DNA from 3 places in the Rhodococcus sp. MPR-R1B genome. Region 3 is predicted to be linked to each of the others. Evidence: riboswitches for the same ligand, from Rfam matches in the RefSeq annotation. Region 3 holds a riboswitch; each other region holds the start of a gene.

Region 1 (4,619 bases), on a different contig from region 3:
GTGCAGGACCTGCTTGATCTCGTTGTTCGTCTGTCGGAGGCGTGGAACCACTTCGGTGGCGGCGAACTGAAGGATCTTCACGACGGTCTCGTCGTCGCTGAGTTGTTCTGCCGCAGCGGGGTTCCAATCGGCGTCGTACATGCCGCGAACCAGAGCGTGCGCCTTTTCCTCGACGTCGTCGACACGGTTGCGGGACTCGTCGCCGTCTTCGCTGAGCCCGAGAGCTTCGCGCAGACCAGGGACACTCTGTTCGCCGCCCCACATCTGACGGGCACGGAGCATGGCCAGGACCAGTTCGATTTCGGCGTCGCCCTCGGGTGCGCGGCCGAGAATGTGCAGACCGTCGCGGATCTGGACGTCCTTGATCTCACACAGCCACCCGTCGACGTGCAGGAGCATGTCGTCGAACACGTCTTCTTCGGGACGCTCCGCGAGGCCGAGGTCGTGGTCCATCTTGGCCGCCCGCATCAGCGTCCAGATCTGCTGGCGAATGGCAGGGAGCTTGGACGGGTCGAGTGCGGAGATATTGGAGTGCTCGTCGAGCAGTTGCTCGAGGCGGGAGATGTCGCCGTAGCTTTCGGCGCGGGCCATCGGCGGGATCAGGTGATCGACGAGAGTCGCGTGGGCGCGACGCTTTGCCTGTGTTCCTTCACCCGGGTCGTTGACGAGGAACGGGTAGATCAGCGGCAGGTCGCCCAGGGCTGCGTCGGTACCGCAGTTGCTGGACATGCCGAGTGTCTTGCCGGGCAACCATTCGAGGTTTCCGTGCTTGCCGAGGTGCACAACGGCGTCGGCGCCGAATCCGCCGTTGTCCGGTGTTGCAGCGATCCAGCGGTAGGCCGCGAGGTAGTGGTGGCTCGGCGGCAGATCCGGGTCGTGGTAGATCGCGACGGGCTTTTCACCGAATCCCCGCGGCGGCTGGACCATGAGGACGATGTTGTTGAATCGCAGTGCCGCGATGACAATTTCGCCGTCGGGATCCTGCGAGCGGTCGACGTACAGCTCTCCGGGCGCTGCGCCCCAGTGCTCTTCGACACCGCTGCGCAGTTCCTCGGGCAGGGTGGCGAACCATTCGCGGTACTTCGCTGCCGAGATGCGGATCGGATTGCCCTCGAGCTGCTCGGCAGTGAGCCAGTCGGGATCCTGTCCGCCGGCCGCGATCAGGGCATGGATCAGCGCGTCGCCGTCCTTCGCCGCCAGGCCGGGAACTGCGTCCGGACCGTCGACCGGACCGAGATCGTAACCGGCAGAACGCATTTCGGTGAGCAGGTCGATTGCGCTCGCCGGAGTATCGAGACCGACGGCGTTGCCGATGCGGGCGTGCTTGGTCGGGTACGCCGAGAGCATCAGAGCAACGCGACGCTCGGTGGTGGGAATGTGGCGCAGCTTGCCGTGACGGACCGCGATCCCGGCGACACGGGCAGCGCGCTCGACGTCGGGGACGTACGTGGACAGTCCGTCGGAGTCGATTTCCTTGAAGGAGAACGGGACGGTAATGATGCGGCCGTCGAATTCCGGCACCGCGACCTGGGTCGCGACGTCGAGAGGCGACAGTCCGTCGTCGTTCTCGTCCCAGGTGGCGCGGCTACTGGTCAGGCACAGGCCCTGCAGGATGGGGACGTCGAGCGCAGCGAGTGCGGCGACATCCCAGGCTTCGTCGTCGCCACCGGCGGACGCGGTCGCGGGCTTCGTGCCACCGGCAGCAAGAACTGTCACGACCATGGCGTCGGCGCGGCGGAGCGTGCTCAGAAGTTCGGCTTCTGCGGTTCGCAGAGATGCGCAGTAGATCGGCAGCGCGGTGCCACCGGCCTCGGCGACCGCGTCGCACAACGCCTGGATGTACCGGGTGTTTCCGGCCAAATGCTGGGCGCGGTAGTACAGAACTGCGATGACCGGACCGCTCGCCGAGTCGAGATCGGGCGCGAAATCAGCGATGCCCCAGGAAGGCAGGTGGGCCGGCGGTTCGAACCCGTGGCCGGTGAGCAGGACGGTGTCGGACAGGAAGTGGTGCAGCTGTGCCAGATTCTGTGCGCCACCCTCGGCCAGGTAGTTGTGCGCCTCGGCAGCAACACCGGCGGAAACCGTCGAGCACTCCATGAGGTCGGCGTCCGGCGCGTGCTCGCCGCCGAGAACGACTACGGGAAGTCCGGAGGCGAGGACCATGTCCAAGCCGTCTTCCCAGCTGCGACGGCTGCCGAGGATACGAACGATCACGAGGTCGACGCCGTCGAGCAAGGGCGGCAAGTCCTCCGAGACCAGCAAGCGTGAGGGGTTGGCCCAGCGGTAGGAAACTCCGTCGCCGGCTTCCTGGCTGGCGCGGGCGCTCAGCAGATCGGTGTCGGACGTGGAGAGCAGAAGAATCACGGGTGAAGCCTTCCTGGGGTTTCGCGCCCCGTGGCACAGATCTGTCATCGACGGCGGTTGAGGGTCTGACTCGTGTTTCCGGGCGGAAACACGTCCCGCTCGAGCAACACTCACAGTGGCGCGACCGCACCGGACTTTCACCGGTTTCCTCAACTGCCGTCACTGGTGGTGGTGATGCTACCGGTCCGCAGAAGGCACTCATGACAGGTCGTACCCTGGAGCCATGCCCACGGACCGTTCACAGCCAGACGCGTGCCCGGGTGCACTGCAAGTTCACCACGCCGCCGACGGCGCACTGGCACGCGTGCGCCTACCCGGCGGACTCCTCACCCCCACCCAGTTGCAGACGCTCGCCGACGCGGCGCGCGATCTGGGCAACGGGCAGATGGAACTCACCTCGAGGGGCAACGTACAACTGCGCTCGGTCTCGGACCCCGAAGCCTTCGCGGCGCGTATCGCTTCGGCCGGTCTGCTGCCGTCAGCGACGCACGAGCGAGTGCGCAACATCCTCGCGTCCCCACTGTCCGGCCGTATCGGGGGCGTAGCCGACATTCGTGAACTGGTCCACCGTCTCGATTCGGCGATCCAAGCAGATCAAGCATTGGCGGATCTGCCAGGGCGAACCCTGTTCACCCTCGACGACGGGCGCGGAGACATCACCGGGCTACGGGGCGATTTCGGACTCCATGCGCGCAGCGCCACCGAGCATTCACTGGTGCTCGCCGGTCACCACACCACTCATCTCGTCCAGGCGGACGACGCCGTCGAATTGCTCCTCGCGGCGGCTCGATCGTTCCTCGACGTTCGCGACAAGCACTGGCGCCTGGCCGAGGTTCCGGACGGAATCGAACGCACCCTCGAGCAGCTGGGTCTGAGCGCCGAGTCCACCGTTGCGGCGGACCTCACGCCGGATGCACGGCCCACTGTCGGCTGGCTCGAGCAGCGCGACGGGACCGTAGCTCTGGGCGGCGGCCTGCGATTCGGACTGCTCGACGCTCGGCTGGCCGAGTTCCTCGCCGCCGTCGACAAGCCCGTCGTCGTGACGCCGTGGCGATCGGTGCATATCTTCGACCTCGACGAATGGGCAGCCGAGCAGGTAGTCCGGGTGCTGGCACCCATGGGGTTGATCTTCGACGAGAACTCACCGTGGCTCGAGGTCACCGCCTGCACCGGAAGTCCGGGATGCGAGAAGTCGCTCGCCGACGTGCGCGCCGACGCGATCACCGCCGTCGAGCAGGCAGAACTTCCGGTTGTCGGGCGCCAGCACTGGGCCGGGTGCGACCGCAGCTGCGGACGTCCCCGCGGGGACGTAGCGGATGTGATCGCGACGGGTGACGGTTACCGGGTGAATCCGCCCGATCGGTGATGCCTCTATCGTGTGGCACATGATCGAGTACATCCGTGACGGCGCGGAAATCTATCGCCAGTCCTTTGCCACCATTCGGGCCGAAGCCGACCTGAGCCGTTTCCCGGCGGATGTCTCGCAAGCTGTAGTGCGCATGATTCATGCAAGTGGCCAGGTCGATCTCGTCGACGACGTCGCCTTCACACCCGGTGTCGTCTCGGCTGCGCGCGCAGCTCTGCGCGACGGCGCGCCGATCTTCTGCGACGCCCAGATGGTGGCTGCCGGCATCACGCGCAAGCGTCTGCCCGCCGGCAACGACGTCATCTGCACCCTCGGCGATCCGCGGGTTCCCGTGCTGGCGTCGACCATCGACAACACTCGCTCGGCGGCTGCTCTCGAACTGTGGGGAGCCAAGCTCGAGGGCGCTGTTGTCGCGATCGGAAACGCACCCACCGCACTGTTCCATCTCCTGAACCTCATCGAAGCCGGCGCACCCCGTCCGGCCGCCATCGTCGGAGGTCCGGTCGGCTTCATCGGCGCTGCCGAGTCGAAGGAAGCCCTCATCGAACACGCCAGCGGGATCGATCATCTCGTTCTCCGCGGCCGACGCGGCGGCAGCGCGATCACCGCCGCCGTCGTCAATGCGATTGCGAGCGAAGTCGAATGAGTGCAGGCAAGCTCTGGGGTGTCGGTATCGGCCCCGGCGATCCCGAATTGGTGACCGTCAAGGCAGCCCGCGTCATCGGCGAGGCCGATGTGGTTGCGTTCCACTCCGCGCGGCACGGCAAGAGCATCTCCCGCGGAGTTGCAGCGCCGTACATGCGCGAAGGACAGATCGAAGAACACCTCGTCTACCCCGTGACCACCGAGACCGTTGATCATCCCGGATACCAGGGCGCGATGGACGAGT
Region 2 (4,619 bases), 150 kb from region 3:
GCAATCCGCAGAGATCGATCTCTTGCTCGCTCTCGGACAGGGGAACAATGCCGTAGCACTGGCCAAGGAGATCATCGATCCTGCCGCCAATCCGTGGACGCTCACGTCGGTGGCGCGTTTACGTCAGCGGATCGGCCAGAACGAGGCCGCGGTGGCGCTGTGTCACCAGTTCGACTGGTCTGGCGTATCCTATCCGCGGGCACAGATGGAATCGCTTCTGGTGCAAGCGGTTGCACACTCCGAGCTGGGTGAGCCACGCCTCGCCTCTCAGGAGTGGTCCAGAGCGTGCAGCATCGCGGATCAGACCGGACTTCTACGTTCGTTCGCGACCATCGCATCGGCGGACGTCGAGAAACTCGAATCGATGGCCGAAACGAAATCGCGTGCACTCGCCGAGTTCTCGAAAAGGTCGCCTGCGGAATCATTTCCGGAATTCGTACATATCGTGGAGTTGACCGAACGCGAGCAGAAAGTCCTCTCACTCCTGGCGCTCGGCATGGGGTCGGCTGCGATGGCCGACAAACTGTACGTGTCCGTCAACACCGTCAAGACTCAACTGCGCACTCTCTACAAGAAGCTCGACGTACACAATCGAAACGAAGCGATCACGAGGGCACGCCAACTGCGCTTGCTGTAGTCCGGGGTCGGATCTGATTTCGGACTACATTCTGTAGGCATGAGCACCGATTCCTGCGTCTTCTGCAAGATCGTCGCGCTGACCGAGCCGGCGATTCTCGTTCACGAGAGCGAGACAACTCTCGCATTCCTCGATGCACGGCCGGTGAGTCGCGGACACACCCTGGTGGTCCCCAAGCGTCATGCAGAGAACCTCGATGCTCTCGAAAGTCACGAAGGCGCAGAGATGTTCCGCGTCGGCACGCTCATCGCCGGAGCTCTACGCCGCTGCGACATCGCCGCTGACGGAGTCAACTTTCTCGTCAACGACGGGCGTGCCGCGGGCCAAACCGTGTTCCACTCGCACCTGCACGTCGTCCCCCGCCATCGCGGCGACAAGGCGAAGTTCGCTGCTGGACTCCTCGCCAGGCGAGCCGTCGAGCTGGAGCAGGTGGGCGCGTCGATCCGAAGTCAGCTCACGGTCTGAAGGAATTCCGTCACCACTTCGCGATAGCGCTGCGGTTGATCGTCGTGGACCAGGTGGCCTGCATCGGCAATACGTACGTACCGAGTTCCCGGCCTCTCGGCCATCTCTCGCATCTGTCCCTCGGGGGTGATGGTGAACTCTCCCTCGATCAGCAAGGTCGGCACCTCGATCGCCTTCCACTGATCCCAGAAATGCCTCGTGCCCCACTCCTCCGAGATGTCGCGGAAGGTCGACACGTCGCCGTGCAGGTACCACCCGTCGTCGCGGCGGTCGAAAGAGTCGAGAAAGTACTGGCCGGCGACGGGGCCGAAGAATTCCTTCATCGCCTCCTCGGAAGCAAACGGCTGCGGCCACGCCGAGATCATCTGCGCCCAGTCCGCAGCGGTGCGTCCACGAAAGTCCGGGGCCATGTCTTCGAGGACCAGCGCACAAACCTTTTCGGGATGCGCGGCGGCGAAGCACCACGCATGCAGAGCCCCCATCGAATGACCGATCACGATCATCGGCTCCTCGATGGACGCAACCGCCGATGTCAGGTCCTCGACGAATGCCTCGGTAGTCAGTGCCGCTGGCGCCGGCCTGCCGTGACCGGCAGCGTCAAAGGTGTAGACGTGGCCGAACTCGCGGATCCACGGCACCTGGCGTCGCCACGTTCGGGAGCTGCCCATGAGGCCGTGCAACAACAGAATCGGTTGTCCCGTTCCACCTTCGTCATGCAACACGAGTGTCACGGTACGCGGTGAAGGTGCGCGGGTAATGTCGCTTGCATGGCAGTCGTGAAGATCAATGCAATCGAGGTCCCCGAGGGCGCCGGCCCCGAACTGGAGAAGCGCTTCGCAGCACGCGCTCACGCAGTCGAGAACTCCCCGGGCTTTCTCGGATTCCAACTCCTCCGCCCCACCGCCGGTGAGAGCCGCTACTTCGTGGTGACTCAGTGGGAGTCCGAGCAGGCGTTCGCCGATTGGCGTGACGGCCCCGCCCGTGAAGCCCATTCCGGCGAGCGCGCGAAGCCCGTCGCTTCGGGTGCGTCGTTGCTCGAATTCGAAGTTGTCCTGGACGTCGCCGCAAAGAGCTGATCTCGAGCGATTGTGCCTGCCTTGGCGGGCACAATCGACGGTCATCTCGGCTTCACGCGTTGACACGGTGCGTGCTGTAGTGCAAAAGTTCGCATGTAAACGCGATGGTCCGACAGGAATCCGGTGAAAGCCCGGAGCGGTCGCGCCACTGTAATTCGAGGTGAAGTGCCTTTTTCGGCACGACTATTTCGACAGCCAGACACTTCGGCCATCGCATGGACCTAGGGGACGCGAAAATCCCAGGAGGCTTCGATGGCTCTCGCCTATTCTCCCGATACGTCGATCGATTCGACTCGTCTTGCTTTCCTCGCCGCTGCAGTAGTTCTGTTCGCGATGCTGGCTCTCTACCTGGTCGGATTCGACCAGGGCGCTATCTCTCGCACCGGCATGTACATGCATGAATTGATGCACGACGGTCGACACTTGATGGGCCTGCCGTGCCACTAGTCGACAATTTCACGAAGCTTCTCATTCGTGGTTTGTTGGCTGGTCTGATCGCAGGCATCCTTGCCGGCGGAGTTGCATTCGTGCTGGGTGAACCGCACGTCAACGCTGCCATTGCGATCGAAGAAGCCAACAGCGCCACCGGTGAGGTTTCCGGCGAAGCCGCTGGGCATTCGCACGGTGACGAAGAAGAACCACTGGTGAGCCGCAACGGGCAGCGCGCCGGGCTGTTCCTGGCCACAGCGCTTGCCGGACTGGCACTCGGGGCGATCTTCTCGGTCGTTGCCAATTACGCTCGACGACTCACCGGAATGTCCGGGCCGTTGTTGGCGATCACCATCGCCGTCGGTGGTTGGCTGGCTATCGAGGCCGTCCCCTTTTTCAAGTACCCGGCCAATCCGCCGGCCGTCGGAGATCCCGACACCATCAACCAGCGCACACTGCTGTGGCTGGCCGCCGTGATTCTCGGGCTGCTGTCCGTCACCGCGGCAGCAGCGGCGGCAAAGGCAGTTTCCGGGCACGAGTTCCTCAGCGTGCGCATCGCTGCTCCGGTGGCTGCATTCCTGGTGATCGCCACGATCGGTTACGTCTCGCTTCCCGGCATCAACGAGGTGGGCGAGGACTTCCCGGCAACTCTGCTGTGGGAGTTCCGACTTTCCTCGCTCGCTACGCAGGCGACGCTCTGGCTCGTACTCGGGTTGGCATTCGCCTTCCTTACCGAGCGCGCGACCAAGAACAGCGAAGTAGCAAAGAAGTACGCCCTTCGCTGAACCTGCTGTGCGCCTTTATTAACCTCCCGCGGTTAATAAAGGCGCACAGCAGTTCTTTTTCAGCTCAGATGATGCACTTCTTGCAGTCCGTACACCGGCGTCGGGATGCCCTCGTAACGCGCCTTCAATTGCAACGCCAAGTACAGCGAGTAGTGGCGCGACTGGTGCAGATTGCCTCCGTGGAACCACAGCGCTTCCTGCTGCGTCGGCTTCCACATGTTGCGCTGCTCGCCTTCCCACGGTCCCGGATCCTTGGTGGTGTTCGACCCCAGGCCCCACACCTTGCCGACCTTGTCGGCGGTGTCCTGACCGATCAGGTCCGCCACCCAGCCGTTCATCGAGCCGTAGCCGGTCGCGTAGACCACCACGTCGGCAGGCAATTCCGTACCGTCTTCGAGAATCACGCTGTTCTCGGTCAGCTCACGAACATTGCCGTGCGCGAGCTTGATGTCTCCATTGGCAACCAGTTCGGCAGCGCCGACATCGATGTAGTAGCCCGAGCCACGGCGTAGGTACTTCATGAACAGGCCCGAACCGTCGTCGCCCCAGTCGTGCTCGAAGCCCGCCTTCTCGAGGCGATCGTAGAAATCCTTGTCGCGCTCACGGATTGCGTCGTACACCGGGATCTGGAACTCGTGCATGATCCGGTACGGCAGCGAACCGAACGTGAGGTCCGCCTTGTGTGTCGTCATGCCGGCGGCCAGTGCTCGCTCCGAGTACAGATCGCCCAAGCCCAAATCCATCAGCGAATCCGACTTCACGATGTGCGTCGAGCTGCGCTGCACCATCGTGACGTCGATACCGTTCTCCCACAGTGCGCCGCAGATGTCGTGCGAGGAGTTGTTGGCCCCGATCACGACGACCTTCTTGCCCACGTACTGATCCGGGCCGGGGTGCTTGCTCGAGTGGTGCTGATCGCCGAGGAACTTGTCCTGCCCGGGGAACGTCGGAACGTTGGCCTTGCCGGACATACCCGTCGCCATCACCAACTGCTTGGGACGCAACGTCAGCTTCTCGCCGTTGCGGTTGACCTCGACGGTCCATTCCTGGGTCTTCTCGTCGAACGACGCAGAGGTGCAGGTCGTGGAACTCCAGTACGGAACCTCCATGACCTTGGTGTACATCTCGAGCCAGTCGCCGATCTTGTCCTTGGGCGCGAACACCGGCCAGTTGTCGGGGAACGGCATGTATGGCAGGTGGTCGTACCAAACCGGATCGTGCAGGCAC
Region 3 (4,619 bases):
CGGCGAACATCGACCAGATGTATGCCTCCCGGCCGTAGCCGAGTGGCTGGTCTCGGTCGGGAACCCGTTTCGAGCGGCGGTTCGCGATCAGCAGCAGCACTTCGTTGCCGGTATCGGCCCAGGAGTGGGTGGCCTCTGCGACCATCGATGCAGATCCGGTGACGATGGCGGCCGCCGTCTTGGCACCGGCGATCAGCGCGTTCGCCGCAAACGCCAGTACGACCGTCGTGGTGCTCTCGTCGGCCGATGCTTCCGTTTCGGTGCTCACGATTCTCAGGCTAGGCGGGTGACGACGGTTTCGTGCGGTGACGCTCGGCGACGGAGTGCAGCAGTGTGGCGACGGCGTCGTGGAACTGCGTCAGGCCCGGCTCTTCGACGGGAAAGTGCCCGCACCCGTCCAGCATCACGAATTCGGTGGGTGCGTTGATGCGGCGGAGGAACTGCAGGCTCAGTTCGGGTGGCGTCCATCGGTCGTCGGCCGGGTGGGTGAGCAGAACGGGCGTCGTCCGAAATGCTTCGGGTGCGGTGTGCTCGAACGAGAAGTAGCTGCTGAGGAATCCGAGTGGCACCCGAACACCGCCACCGCGCGGATCGGTTGCGCACAGCGTTGCGAGCTCCCGATTGCTGCTCATGTTCGCCACGTCGGCGACCCAACGGATGGGCACGCGGATACGGCCCACCAGTCGTTCGGTGCGCCGCATCAGGGGAGCGCCGTAGACACCCATCGGGCCGAACCGCGCCGCGGCAGCTCTGGCCGATGGATCCGAGGGATCGAGCAGGCAGGTAGCGACGACGGCGTCGGCCAGACCGGTCCGCGCGGCTACCTCGTAGGCCAGCAGACCGCCGATGCTGGCTCCCAACAACACCAGCGGCCGATCGTCGGCTGCCTTCTCGGCCCGGACGAGATCGCAGAGGAGATCGACCCACTGCTCGTACCGGACGCCGGCGGGATCGGCTACGACGGTGTCGCCGTACAGCGGAAGGTCAGGGAAGAGGACTTCGGCTCCGAGTTTCACGCCGATCCCGGCGAACGGCCACAACGCGCCCGAGTAGCCGCCGGCGCCGTGGATGCCGAGAACACGAACCGGCGCGTCTGGAACCACGGCCCGTGCGACGTGGACGGTGTTGCCGTTCCACTCCCACCACGTCGGGGTCGGCGCCGGCATGTGGTCGGTGTACCGGTCGGGCATAAACTTCGAGTAATCGGCGCTGGTCACCTACACAATTCTCGGTATCGGCGTCGCGGCTGACAACTCGCATCGGAGGACCGTGTCGACTCGGCGGAAAAGGCCCTCCCAGCAGCGCTCGAGGGCTACCTACGACGCGATCCTGGAGGCAGCTACTCGCGTTTTCGCTTCGGAAGCCATGGCAGCGACCACCAACCGGATCGCTGACGAAGCAGGGGTGTCGGTGGGCTCGCTCTACCAGTATTTCGGCGACAAGTACGAGATCCTCTCGGAGTTGGCGAACCGTCACGTGAGTGCTGCGCGGGAGAGTTTTGCGCTCTGCCTTGCCGACATCGTCGAGCGTGAGCTCTCCCCGGACGAGGCCGTCCGGATGTTGGTGGAGTGTGCGGTCGAAGTGAACAGTAAGCCGCGAGAGTTCTTTCACCTGCTCTACGATCAGGTTCCGCGTACGCGTGAGCTCATCGAGCAGGTCGAAGAATTGAATCGTCAACTGGTACTAGGCTTTTCGGAGTGCCTCCAGAGCCACGGTTTCAGTGCGGAGGATGCGTTGTTGACGTCGCGGCTGACCGTGACTGCCGTGGACAGTCAGGTGCATCGGGTTGTGCTGGAATCGGATTCACCCGAAGAACTTCGAGTGCGAACGGAAGCCGTCGTGCGGCAGGCGAGATCGATGATCGCGTCGGAATCCTGATCCGGTGTGCGGAATGGTGACCACAGTCCGTTATGGTTCTGACGTCATCATCGAGGTAATGGGAAGTCGGTGCAATTCCGGCGCGGTCCCGCCACTGTGAGGTCGTCCCTGCGTCGACCGTAGCCAGATACCACCCTCGTTGACGTTGTGTCATGCCACGAGGATGGATCGGTCACACCATGAATGCTGTTGGCGGAGCTCTGTCTCCACCTACCCACCTGCTTTCGCCGAAGGCTGGTGCGCCGCGAGGACGGCTCAGTCCGGGTATCGTGCTGCCCGCTCTGCTGGTCGTCGCCGTGCTCTCTGCTGTGTGCGCGTTGGCATTCGGATCCGAGATGCTCCCCGTGTCCACTGTGGTGGACGTGGTGCACTCGCGCTTTGGAGGCCCACCCGTCACGCGTTCCGAACTTGCGATCGTGTGGGGGATCAGAGCACCTCGGGTACTGCTCGGTCTGGCCGTCGGCGCTGGTCTTGCCGTCGCCGGCGCGGTGGTGCAAACCCTCGTCCGTAACGCTCTTGCCGATCCCCACCTGCTGGGAGTGTCGTCCGGCGCGAGTGTCGGTGCCACCGCCGTCATCACCACCGGACTGTTCGCCGGCGCGGGAGTGTGGGCGCTCAGTTTCGGCGCGATGATCGGGGCGTTGGGAGCTGCGATTCTCGTCTTCACCATCGCGACGCTGCAAGGCGGTATCACTCCACTGCGATTGGTTCTGACCGGCACCGTTACCGCATCCGCCCTGTCGGCGATCGCGAGTTTTCTGGTGCTGCGTACCAATGATTCCCAGGCCGCGCAGTCCGTATTGTTCTGGCTCCTGGGAAGTTTGGCCGGGGCATCCTGGGACAAGTTGTGGGCGCCGGTCATCGTTGTGTTCCTGCTGACGGCAGCGGTGTTCGCCCTGCACGGTTGGCTGGACGCGCTGGCGGCCGGGCCGGACGTCGCGGCTTCGCTCGGTATTCCCATCCGAACCCTGCGAAACGTGCTGTTCGGCGTGCTGGCAGCGTTGGTCGGCACGATGGTTGCGGTGTCCGGCGCGATCGCCTTCGTAGGCCTGGTCATACCGCACGTCACACGCATGCTTGTCGGAGCCAGACATCGAGTGGTGTTGCCGGCGGCAGCACTGATCGGCGCGTCGTTCCTGGTGTGGGTCGACGTCGTGGCGCGGACCTCGTTGCGGCCGACCGAGATCCCGCTGAGCGTGGTGACCGGGGTGATCGGTGCACCGCTGTTTCTCCTGCTTCTCGGCCGTCGGCGCTACCGATTCGGTGGCAGTTCGTGAGCGCCCGAGCCCTGGCGCTGACCGCGTCCGGAGTCGTTGTCCGCATCGACCGTCGAACCATCGTCAAAGGCGTCGACATCGCGGCCGACGCCGGTGCAGTAGTCGGCGTCGTCGGTCCGAACGGATCGGGCAAGTCGACGTTCTTGCGTGCTCTCGCCGGTCTCGGGCCGATCGCCGGCGGTGACATTCGTGTCGGCGGCGACTCCGTGCACGCGATGTCCGCGCGGTCGAGGGCCAAAGCCATTTCCTTTGTGGCGCAGGAAGAGCAGAGTCCCGCCGATTTGTTAGTTCACGAGTACGTGAGTCTGGGCCGCACGCCACATGCAAAGCCCTGGAGCGTCGGTGGAAAGCACGAGAATGCCGTCGTCGATCGTGCTCTGGGCGAGGTCGGAATGATCGAGCACCGGTTCTCTTCGATGGACACGCTTTCCGGCGGTGAGCGCCGGCGGGTGTTTCTCGCCCGAGGTCTCGCGCAGGACGCCGGTGTGCTCATCCTCGACGAGCCGACCAATCATCTCGACATCCGGCATCAACTCGAACTGCTCGATCTGGTCCGGTCGTTGGACCGGACGGTGATCATGGCACTGCACGACCTCGATTTGGCTGCGGCAGTGTGCGATCGGGTGCTCGTGCTCGCGGATGGAGTGGCCAGGGCGTTCGGACATCCATCCGACGTACTCACCACCTCGGTGGTGGCAACTGTCTTCGGCGTCGAGACTTTCGAGCTCGTGAACCCCGCGACAGGCCGTTCACACCTCGTATTCGAATCACGAAATTCTCAACTACAACAATCATTTTCGGAGAGTGCACTTTGATACAGGTAAAGACCCGCGCGTCGTTCGGTGCGGTTGTAGCCGCGACAGCGTTGTTGACAGTTGCCGGCTGCTCGGCAACTGCACCGGTGGACGAAGCTGCAGACAAGACTTCGGTGACATTGGAGAACTGCGGGACCGAAAGCACTTTCCAGCTTCCGATCGAGAACGTCGTTGCGACAAGCAATGCGGCCAATATCGGCACCATTCTCCGAGTCGGCGGTTTGGATCGTCTCGCGGCCGTCGTGTTGAACACGAACAACGACGCGGTCATGGAGTCGATGTTCGGCCCTGGAATTGCGGACGTCCCACACCTGGACGGAACGATCACGATGGAGACGATTCTGGGTAAGCAGGCGGACCTGGTGGTCGGCTCCTACAGTGGCTTGTTCAAGGGCGCCTCCGGTGTGACGCCGGAATCGCTGCAGAGCAACAACATCGATGCATATGTGATCTCCGATAGTTGTCGGCAGAGTGCCGCAGCGGATTCCGCGCTCGGCACGATGGGTCCGTGGGATGCCCTTCGTGCGGACGTGACCAATTACGGAAAGCTGTTCGGAACCGAGGACACCGCCGCCGAGGCATTGACCGAATTGGATTCACGTTTGGCACGTCTGGAGTCCGCGCCAGATGCCGCCGACAAGCCGAAGGT

Evidence for each region. Region 3 has a riboswitch for cobalamin ahead of AC1Q61_RS10130 (FecCD family ABC transporter permease). Riboswitches for the same ligand answer to the same signal wherever they lie in the genome.
Region 1: another riboswitch for cobalamin. It lies ahead of AC1Q61_RS17330 (cobaltochelatase subunit CobN); the one in region 3 lies ahead of AC1Q61_RS10130 (FecCD family ABC transporter permease).
Region 2: another riboswitch for cobalamin. It lies ahead of AC1Q61_RS09435 (CbtB domain-containing protein); the one in region 3 lies ahead of AC1Q61_RS10130 (FecCD family ABC transporter permease).

Annotation. Positions count from the first base shown of each region.
Region 1 is NZ_JBXAFO010000011.1:100,063-104,681, reverse strand. Features, by position in the region: gene AC1Q61_RS17330 (cobaltochelatase subunit CobN) at 1-2,364, opposite strand, end outside; cobalamin riboswitch at 2,404-2,536, opposite strand; gene cobG (precorrin-3B synthase) at 2,588-3,730, shown strand; gene AC1Q61_RS17320 (precorrin-8X methylmutase) at 3,750-4,376, shown strand; gene cobJ (precorrin-3B C(17)-methyltransferase) at 4,373-4,619, shown strand, end outside.
Region 2 is NZ_JBXAFO010000005.1:92,300-96,918, reverse strand. Features, by position in the region: gene AC1Q61_RS09455 (helix-turn-helix transcriptional regulator) at 1-637, shown strand, start outside; gene AC1Q61_RS09450 (HIT family protein) at 677-1,102, shown strand; gene AC1Q61_RS09445 (alpha/beta fold hydrolase) at 1,087-1,824, opposite strand; gene mhuD (mycobilin-forming heme oxygenase MhuD) at 1,870-2,178, shown strand; cobalamin riboswitch at 2,267-2,405, shown strand; gene AC1Q61_RS09435 (CbtB domain-containing protein) at 2,431-2,625, shown strand; gene AC1Q61_RS09430 (CbtA family protein) at 2,616-3,392, shown strand; gene AC1Q61_RS09425 (flavin-containing monooxygenase) at 3,452-4,619, opposite strand, start outside.
Region 3 is NZ_JBXAFO010000005.1:244,878-249,496, forward strand. Features, by position in the region: gene AC1Q61_RS10115 (cation diffusion facilitator family transporter) at 1-268, opposite strand, end outside; gene AC1Q61_RS10120 (alpha/beta hydrolase) at 279-1,217, opposite strand; gene AC1Q61_RS10125 (TetR/AcrR family transcriptional regulator) at 1,270-1,878, shown strand; cobalamin riboswitch at 1,895-2,030, shown strand; gene AC1Q61_RS10130 (FecCD family ABC transporter permease) at 2,148-3,155, shown strand; gene AC1Q61_RS10135 (ABC transporter ATP-binding protein) at 3,152-3,970, shown strand; gene AC1Q61_RS10140 (ABC transporter substrate-binding protein) at 3,967-4,619, shown strand, end outside.